2 regions of the Microbacterium sp. MMO-56 genome follow, and region 1 is predicted to be linked to the other one. Evidence: predicted binding sites of a transcription regulator. Region 1 holds the regulator's gene; the other holds the start of a gene.
What was found. Region 1 encodes LexA, which represses DNA repair genes until DNA is damaged. Its sites were predicted from a motif close to TCGAACANNTGTTCGA; they were not measured.
Positions count from the first base shown of each region.

Region 2: the regulator LexA is predicted to act here: its motif matches at 2,562-2,577, upstream of WFI00_RS11095 (Rv2578c family radical SAM protein).

Region 1 covers NZ_JBBCVW010000012.1:35,258-39,451, forward strand. Annotated here, with positions in the region: gene WFI00_RS11490 (histidinol-phosphate transaminase) at 1-1,071, opposite strand, end outside; gene WFI00_RS11495 (LysM peptidoglycan-binding domain-containing protein) at 1,121-1,495, opposite strand; gene lexA (transcriptional repressor LexA) at 1,786-2,448, shown strand; gene WFI00_RS11505 (hypothetical protein) at 2,495-3,508, shown strand; gene WFI00_RS11510 (S9 family peptidase) at 3,508-4,194, shown strand, end outside.
Region 2 covers NZ_JBBCVW010000011.1:72,913-77,106, reverse strand. Annotated here, with positions in the region: gene WFI00_RS11110 (ABC transporter ATP-binding protein) at 1-136, shown strand, start outside; gene WFI00_RS11105 (ABC transporter permease) at 136-888, shown strand; gene WFI00_RS11100 (GNAT family N-acetyltransferase) at 958-1,464, shown strand; gene WFI00_RS11095 (Rv2578c family radical SAM protein) at 1,495-2,553, opposite strand; gene WFI00_RS11090 (M15 family metallopeptidase) at 2,812-3,744, shown strand; gene WFI00_RS11085 (acyl-CoA dehydrogenase family protein) at 3,863-4,194, shown strand, end outside.

The sequences.
Region 1 (4,194 bases):
GAGCGACGCGAGCGCATCGAGGAACGCCGTCGACTCGGACTCGGTGCCCGCGGTGACGCGCAGGCTCCGCGGCAGACCCACGTCGCGGATCAGCACGCCCCGGTCGTAGAGGCCCTGCCACGTCGCGGAGGGTTCGTCGACACCACCGAACAGCACGAAGTTCGTCCAGCTCTCGAACGGCTCGTATCCGAGGGCATCGAGGGTCGCCGAGATGCGGTCGCGCTGCGCGATGATGTCGTCGACCGTCGCGAGCATGACGGGGGCGTGCCGCAGGGCGGCGACGGCCGCGGCCTGGGTGAGGGCGCTGAGGTGGTAGGGCAGTCGCACCAGGCGCAGGGCGTCGATGACGGCCGGATCGGCGGCGAGGTATCCGACGCGAGCACCGGCGAACGCGAATGCCTTGCTCATCGTGCGGGAGACGACGAGCCGCTCGCGCCCCGGCAGAAGGGTCAGGGCGGACCGCGCGTCGCGCGGTGCGAACTCCTGATACGCCTCGTCCACGATGACGATGCCGTCGGTCGCGTCGTACACGGCCTCCACCACGTCGAGGGAGAGCGGCGTCCCGGTCGGATTGTTCGGCGAGCACAGGAACACGATGTCGGGCGCCGCATCCTCGATCTGGCGACGCGCATCGTCGACGTCGAGCGTGTAGTCGACGCCTCGGGTGCCCGCGACGTAGGTCGCGCCCGTGGCCCGCGTCAGCAGCGGGTACATCGAGTAGGTCGGAGCGAAGCCGAAGGCCGTGCGGCCCGGCCCGCCGAACGCCTGCAGCAGGTGCTGCAGCACCTCGTTGGACCCGTTGGCCGCCCAGATCTGGTCGGGGGTCAGTCCGTGGCCGAGGTAGTCCGCGAAGCCCTCGCGCAGCAGCGTGAACTCCCGGTCCGGATAGCGGTTGACCTCACGCACCGCCCGCGCGATCGCGTCGACGATGTCGTCCGCGACCTCGTCGGGTACGGGATGGGTGTTCTCGTTGACGTTGAGCGCCACCGGCAGAGGCGCCTGCGGTGCGCCGTAGGGCGTCAGGCCGCGCAGATCCGGTCGTAGGGGCAGGTCATCCACACTCGCACTCACAGCCCCATCGTAGAGCGGCCCGCGCGGGGACGCCCTGCTCGTCACCGGATCAGTCGGCGGACGAGTACTGCAGCGGAAGGGCGAGGCGCTCCCCCGCGGCCACGGCGCCGGACGGCAGCGCGTTCAGCCGGATGATCTCATCGACCACGTCCCGGGGATCGGCGTCCGGCGCGATGTCGCCGGCGATGGACCAGAGCGTGTCGCCGGGCATCACCGTGATGTGCGAGAACGTGCCCGCGGGCGCCCCGCCTTCGCCGGATGCCAGGGCTCCCCCGCTGGACACGATCGCGATGCTGAGCGCGATCACGGCGGGGAGGGACGCGAGGGCCGCGATCACGCGACGTCCACGGGCGGTGAGGCGCAGTCGCGTCGCGGGGATGCGCGCGCTCACGACCGGGGTGCCGGAGATGTCGATGGTGGTCATGGTCCCTCCTCAGGGCGAGGCCTCGGATGTCGGGATCTTCGCATCCGGCCCTCGGGCCGGAGGGCCGGGTGCGAAGTTCTCTTCCGAAGCTATCTTCGATAATGTGTGCTGTCAACCGGCATCCGTGTCGGAGAAGAATCGAACGCGACACGCGGATGCCTGCCGGTCGAATCGGCCGAGGCCGGATACGGTTTCGATACAGAGACCCCATCACCGACCTCCGACATTCGAAGAAGAGCGCTGGTCGCCGGGTGGATCGGGACGGACAGGACGATCAGAAGGAGTGCGCCATGGAACGACCGCAGACGCGTCGGCGGAAGAACCTCAGCGAGAAGCAGCTGGCGATCCTCGACATCATCCAGCAGTCGATCGCGCGCCACGGGTACCCGCCGAGCATGCGTGAGATCGGCGACGCCGTGGGCCTGAAGTCGCTCTCGAGCGTCACGCATCAGCTCAATCAGCTCGAGCTGAGCGGGTACCTGCGCCGCGACGCCGGGAAGACGCGCGCGATGGAGGTGCTGATCGACCTCCCCGGAGCGTCCACGGAGAACCCCGCCGACCTCGCCCCCGCCGTCGGCGACGCAGCCCTCGTCCCCCTGGTGGGCAGGATCGCGGCCGGCGTGCCGATCACGGCCGACCAGCAGGTCGAGGAGATCTTCCCGCTGCCGCGCCAGCTCGTCGGCAAGGGCGACCTGTTCATGCTCAAGGTGAGCGGCGAATCGATGATCGACGCCGCGATCTGCGACGGCGACTGGGTGGTCGTACGCTCGCAGCCCACGGCCGACAACGGGGACATCGTCGCGGCGATGCTCGAGGGCGAGGCGACGGTGAAGACCTTCCGCCAGCGCGACGGGCACACGTGGCTCCTGCCGCGCAACTCCGCCTTCGAGCCCATCCTCGGAGACGACGCCGTCGTGCTCGGCAAGGTCGTCGCCGTTCTGCGGGCGGTCTGACGCCGGGTCCGTCCCCGCATCGCCCCGCATCCGCCACAATGACGGGGTGAGCGCACATATCTCCACCGACGGCCGCGCGTGGCGTGCGTGGCTCTCCGCGACCTGCATCGTCGTGGCGGCGATCCTCGTGCCCGTCGCGATCGTCGCCGCGTGGGCGCGGGTGCAGCTCGTGGACGAGGACGCGTTCGTCGCGACGCTCTCGCCCCTCGCCGGCGACGCGGACGTGCAGGCGATGGTGGTCGACGAGACGATGGATGCCCTCACGGCGCAGGTGGACTTCGGCGCGATGGCCTCGAGCGTCGTCGACGGCGTCGCCGCGCTGGGGCTGCCCGCGAGAGCGGTCGCGGCGCTGCGACTGCTCGAGGAGCCCGCCGCCGAGGGGCTGAGGAGTGCCGCCGAGCGCGCGGTCACGCGGGCCGTCGGCTCGGAGGCGTTCACGGACGTCTGGGCGACGGCCACGCGCGCCGCGCACCGGGGTCTGGTCACCGCGGCCACCTCCGACGGGCGCGGACTCGTCGTGCGGACGGACGACGGCGTCGGCATCCAGCTGGGCGCCGTCGTGGCGCAGATCAGGCAGAGCCTCGCGGCCCGGGATGCCGCCGTCGCAGACCTCATCCCCGCCGTGGACCGCGTCGTGATCCTCGGCGACGGCGAGACTCTCGCGCTCCTGCGCGGCGGGTACGCCCTCGCCGTGTCGGTCGGCCTGTGGCTTCCGGTGCTCGCCGCGGCTCTCCTCGCGGCGGGCGTCCTCATCGCGCGGCGGCGCACGACCGCGCTGCTCGGCTCGGGCGTCGCACTGCTGGTCGGCGCCGGGGCGGTGTGCGTCGGCGTCGCCGTGGGCGGCTCGCTGGTGGGATCGGTCGCGGCCGACGCCGGCGTGTCCGCGCCCGGCCTCGACGCCGTCTACGTCCAGCTCACGGACGCGATGGTGCGGACAGCCGTCGTGACGGCCGCCCTCGGCGCCGTGCTCGCACCGGTGGTGTGGTCCCGCAGCCGGTGGCGCGTCCCCGCGGTGCTGCGCGCGCGACGCCCTGCGTCCGCGGCGGATAGCGTGGGGTGATGGTCTCCGCGCTCCCCTTCGGTTCCTGGCCCTCCCCCCTCACGGCGCAGTGGGCCTCGGCCGCTGCGCCGCGGTACGAGGGGGCCGCGTTCGTCGGCGACGAGGTCTGGTGGGGCGAGTCGCTCCCGGAGGAGGGCGGGCGCACGGCGGTGCGCCGACGCGATGCGGCGGGCACGGTCGAGACACTCCTTCCCGCGCCGTGGAGCGCGCGCTCCCGTGTGCACGAGTACGGCGGGGGCGCCTGGACGGTCACCGGCACCGGCACCCTGCTGTTCGTCGAGAAGACCGACCAGCGCGTCTGGGCACTCGATCCGGGTGAGGCGCCGCGCGCGCTGACGCCCGTCGATCCCGCGGCACGCTACGGCGGCCTGCGATGGCAGCACGGCACGCTCCTCGCGGTCCTGGAACGCGAGACCGGCGCGGTTCCGCACCGCGCGATCGTGCGCGTCTCGCTCGACGAGACCGATCCGTCGGTGACCGAGCTCGTCTCGGGAAGCGACTTCGTCGCACAGCCGGAGCTGTCCCCCGACGGGTCTCGCCTCGCGTGGGTCGCCTGGGATCACCCGCACATGCCGTGGGACCGCACCGAGGTGCGCGTCGGACGCATCGAGTCCGGTCGTGTCGCGTCGTGGCGCGCCGTGACCTCGGGCGAGACCGCGGCGCTCCAGCCGGCGTGGCGCACCGAC
Region 2 (4,194 bases), on a different contig from region 1:
GCTCGTCGCCGACTCCGACGCCTTCGTCCGCGACCTCGTCGCGTCGGGGCGTCCGTTCCACGACCTCGCGGTGCGCGGGGCGACCCTCGAAGAGGCCTTCCTCTCCCTGACCGCGATCCCGGAAGGATCCCGCTGATGTCCACGCTCGCCCTCGCCGCCGTCCACACGAAGTACAACCTCGTCGAGACGGCCCGCATCCCGATCGCCGTCATCGGGTCGGTCGTCTTCCCGACGCTCGCGTTCTGCATGTTCGTCCTGCCGCAGAGCACGGTCACCGGCGACCCGGGGTACGCGACCGCGGCGGTGTGCTCGATGGTCGTCTTCGCCTTCATGGCATCCGGTCTCTTCTCGATCGGCCTCGACCTCGCCGAGCAGCGGTCGAAGCCGTGGTCGCCCTACCTGCGCACGCTGCCGGGCTCTCCGGCCGCACGCATGATCGGCCTGATCGCGGCCACGATCGTCATCGCCCTCGTCGCGATGATCCCGCTCCTCGTCATCGGGGGCCTGTTCACCGCCGCCCGCCCCGGCGTCCTGCCGCTCCTGTCGGCGATCGTGCTCGTCGTGCTCACCGCCATCCCGTCGATGCTGATCGGCGTCATCATCGGCACTGCCTGCGGACCGAAGGCCGCGATCGCGGTCACGCAGGTGATGATGTTCCTGCTCGCCTTCGGGGGCGGGCTGTTCCTGCCGCCGCTCATGTTCCCCGACTGGCTCGACGCCGCCTCGCGCGTCCTGCCCGTGCGGCAGGCCCGCGAGATCGTCATCGCCGCGGCGAGCGGCGAGCAGATCCCGATGTGGGCGATCGGGGGGATCCTCGCCTGGACCGTCCTGCTCGCGGTGGCCGCCGTCTGGCTCACCCGGCGCGACGAGGGCCGCCGCTACCGCTGAGCCGCGGCCGCCTCGGCCGTCGGTCGGAGAGTCGTGCGGATGTCCGGCGCCGCCGTCAGACTGTGCGTCATGACCGACATCCGACTGCGCCCGTGGCGCGACGACGACCTGCCCTTGCTGGTCGCCGCGAACTCCGCGGCGATGACGGCGCACCTGGGCGGCCCGGAATCGCGCGCCGCAGTGCGGCAGCGCCACGAGAAGTACCTGCGGTTCGTCGACCGGTCCGACGCCGGCATCCGCGCGATCGAGCTCGACGACCGGCCCGTGGGAGGGGTCAATTGGTGGCCGTCCGAGTGGGAGGGCTCGCCCGTCACCGAGATGGGCTGGTTCGTCCTCCCCGAGGCGCAGGGCAGGGGAGTCGCCCGCACCGCGGTGCGCCTCGCGATCGCGGACGCCGCGGCGCGCTCGCCCCACCGGAGGCTCGTGGCCTTCCCGGATGCCGCGAACGCGGCATCCGTCCGCCTCTGCGCCGCCGCGGGGCTCACCCGCCGCGGGGAGGCGGATTTCCCCTACCGTGGCGCCGTGCTGCACGTGATCGTGTGGGATCTCGATCTCGACGGCCTCGACTCCGTCTGACCGAGCGGCCCGCGCCGCACGTGCGCCCCGTCAGAAGAGCATGGCGGGCGTCGTCGTCGCGCCGCCTTTCCGGGTCGTCCGGACGGGCCCCGGGCGAGGGATGCGCGCGGGACGGTTCTCGACCTCTTCTTCCGCACCACCCGTGAGGCGATGCCGGCGCAGCAGGGGGCGCACCCGCTCGGACAGCATCGCGCGGTACCCCGCGGGGGCGTACACGGAGGCGCCGGGGTAGAGCCCGCGGTAGGCGGGCACGAGGTCCGGATGCTCCCGCACGAGCCACTGCCAGAACCATTCGCGCGCCCCGGGGCGCAGGTGCAGCGCGCCGAAGACCACGCGGGTGGCGCCGGCCGCCGCGATCCGCGCGAGAGCATCGTCGAGGACGCCGACCGCATCCGTCAGATGGGGCACGATCGGCATGAGGAAGACGGTGACGGCGAACCCGGCCTGCCGTGCGGCGCGCACGGTCTCCAGCCGTGCCTGGAACGTGGGCGCCCCGGGCTCGAGCGTCTGGCGCAGGCGCTCGTCCGGCATCGCGATCGACATCGCCAGGTGCACGGGCACCGCCCCCTTCGCCGCCGCGAGCAACGGGAGGTCGCGGCGCAGCAGCGTGCCCTTCGTGAGCACCGAGAACGGGGTGCCGCTCGCGGCGAGCGCCTCGATGATCTCCGGCATCAGCCGGTAGCGGCCCTCCGCGCGCTGATACGGGTCGGTGTTCGTCCCGAGCGCCACCGCCTCGCGCCGCCACGACGGTGCGGCCAGCTCGCGGCGCAGCACCTCGGCGACGTTCACCTTGACGACGATCTGCTCGTCGAAGTCGCGACCCGCGTCGAGGTCGAGGTAGGTGTGCGTGTTCCGCGCGAAGCAGTAGGTGCACGCGTGGCTGCATCCCCGGTAGGGGTTCACGGTCCAGTCGAACGGCATCGCCGACCCCGACGGCACGCGATTGAGAGCAGATCGGGCGGCGACCTCGTGGAAGGTCATGCCGGCGAACTCCGGGGTCGTGACCGTGCGCACCAGACCGCCGAGCGTCTCCATGCCGGGGAGGGCGGCATCGTCCGCTCCATCGATCGTTTGTCCACTCCACCGCATGCCGACAGTAGAACATACATCCTAATGCCGTGCAATCCACACGGAGTGCACGGGAACACGCGGCACAATGGTCCGGTGCCGCAACCCGAGCAGCCGATGACGAGGCGTGACGCGCGCCGAGCCGCAGAGGCGCCGTCGGCTGCGCCGGCGACCCGTCGCGGCACCGCTCCCGGCCCTCGTCGCGGGGGCGCCGGAGCACCGCCGGCCCTCCGGAGACGCCGGCGCGGGCGGCTCGCGCGCGCTCTGTCGACGCTGCCGATGCCGGCGCGGTGGGGTGCGCTCGGGGTGGCGGCCGTCGTCCTCGTCGCGGTCGTCGCGGCCGTCGCCGGCGCGGTCGGCCCCCGGGCGTCGGCGCCCTCGACGGCGGTGGCCGCGATCGTCGCGCCGACGGATGCGGTGACGCTGCCCGCGGGATCGGGCGCGGGTGAGGCGGCCACCGGCATCCCGGCCCCCGCGCAGACCTCGGTGGCGACCGCGTCGTGCGACACGCCGGCCGTCGCCGCCGCGATCGGCGGCGGGACGGACGCGGACGTGATCGCGGCGTTCGGCGGTGCCGCCGCGTTCCGTGCCGCGGTCGCGGGCGGCGCGGCACCGTGCGTCAACCTGTCGGACGCCCGTCACCTCTGGGTCGTCGTCGACAAGCAGCGCCCCCTCGATCCGATCGATTTCGAGCCGTCGGTGGTGGTCGCGCCCGCCGACATGCAGCGCACCGTCGACGGACGGCTCGTACCGGATGCGGCGAACGCTCTGACGACCCTGGTCGCCACCGCCGAGGCGGAGGGCGTGGGGGCGATCGGCCTCAACAGCGCCTACCGCTCGTTCGACTCGCAGACGCGGACCTACAACGGCTACGTCTCGTCGCTCGGGCGCGACGCCGCCGACCTGCAGAGCGCTCGTCCCGGGTACAGCGAGCACCAGACCGGGCTCGCGACGGACGTGGCGGCGTGCGACGGCGGATGCGGCGAGATCGAGGCGTTCGGCGGCACGGCGCAGGGGGCGTGGACCGCCGCGAACGCCTGGCGATTCGGGTTCATCGTCCGGTACGAGAACGGCTACACCGACATCACGGGCTATCAGGCCGAGCCGTGGCATCTGCGCTACATCGGCACCGACCTCGCGCGTCTCTACCACGAGGGCGGCTACCACACCCTCGAGGAGTTCTTCGGCCTGCCGGCCGCCCCCGGGTACTGATCGGCCGACGCTCTCGCGCGGAGGGTGAAACCCAGTACCATAGATCGTGGGATGGGATGCCACAGGCATCCGCCCCCCCCACACCTTCGACACTCGACGACGAGAGGACGGGCGCACCATGGAGCGCGACATCTACGACGAGGACCACGAGGCGTTCCGCGACGTCGTCAAGGAGTTCCTGAAGCGCTATGCCACCGACCAGAAGCGCAAGGAGTGGGATGCGGCCGGCGAGATCGACCGCGCGACCATGCGCGCCGCCGGGGATGCGGGGATCATCGGGCTCAGCGTCCCGGAGGAGTTCGGCGGCGCGGGCATGCTGCAGGACTACCGCTTCCGCGCGATCGTGCTCGAAGAGGTGATCGGCGCCGGCCAGGGGTCGCTGGCGGGTGCCCTCGGCATCCAGGACGACCTCGCCGTGCCCTACATCGTGCACATGGGCACCCAGGAGCA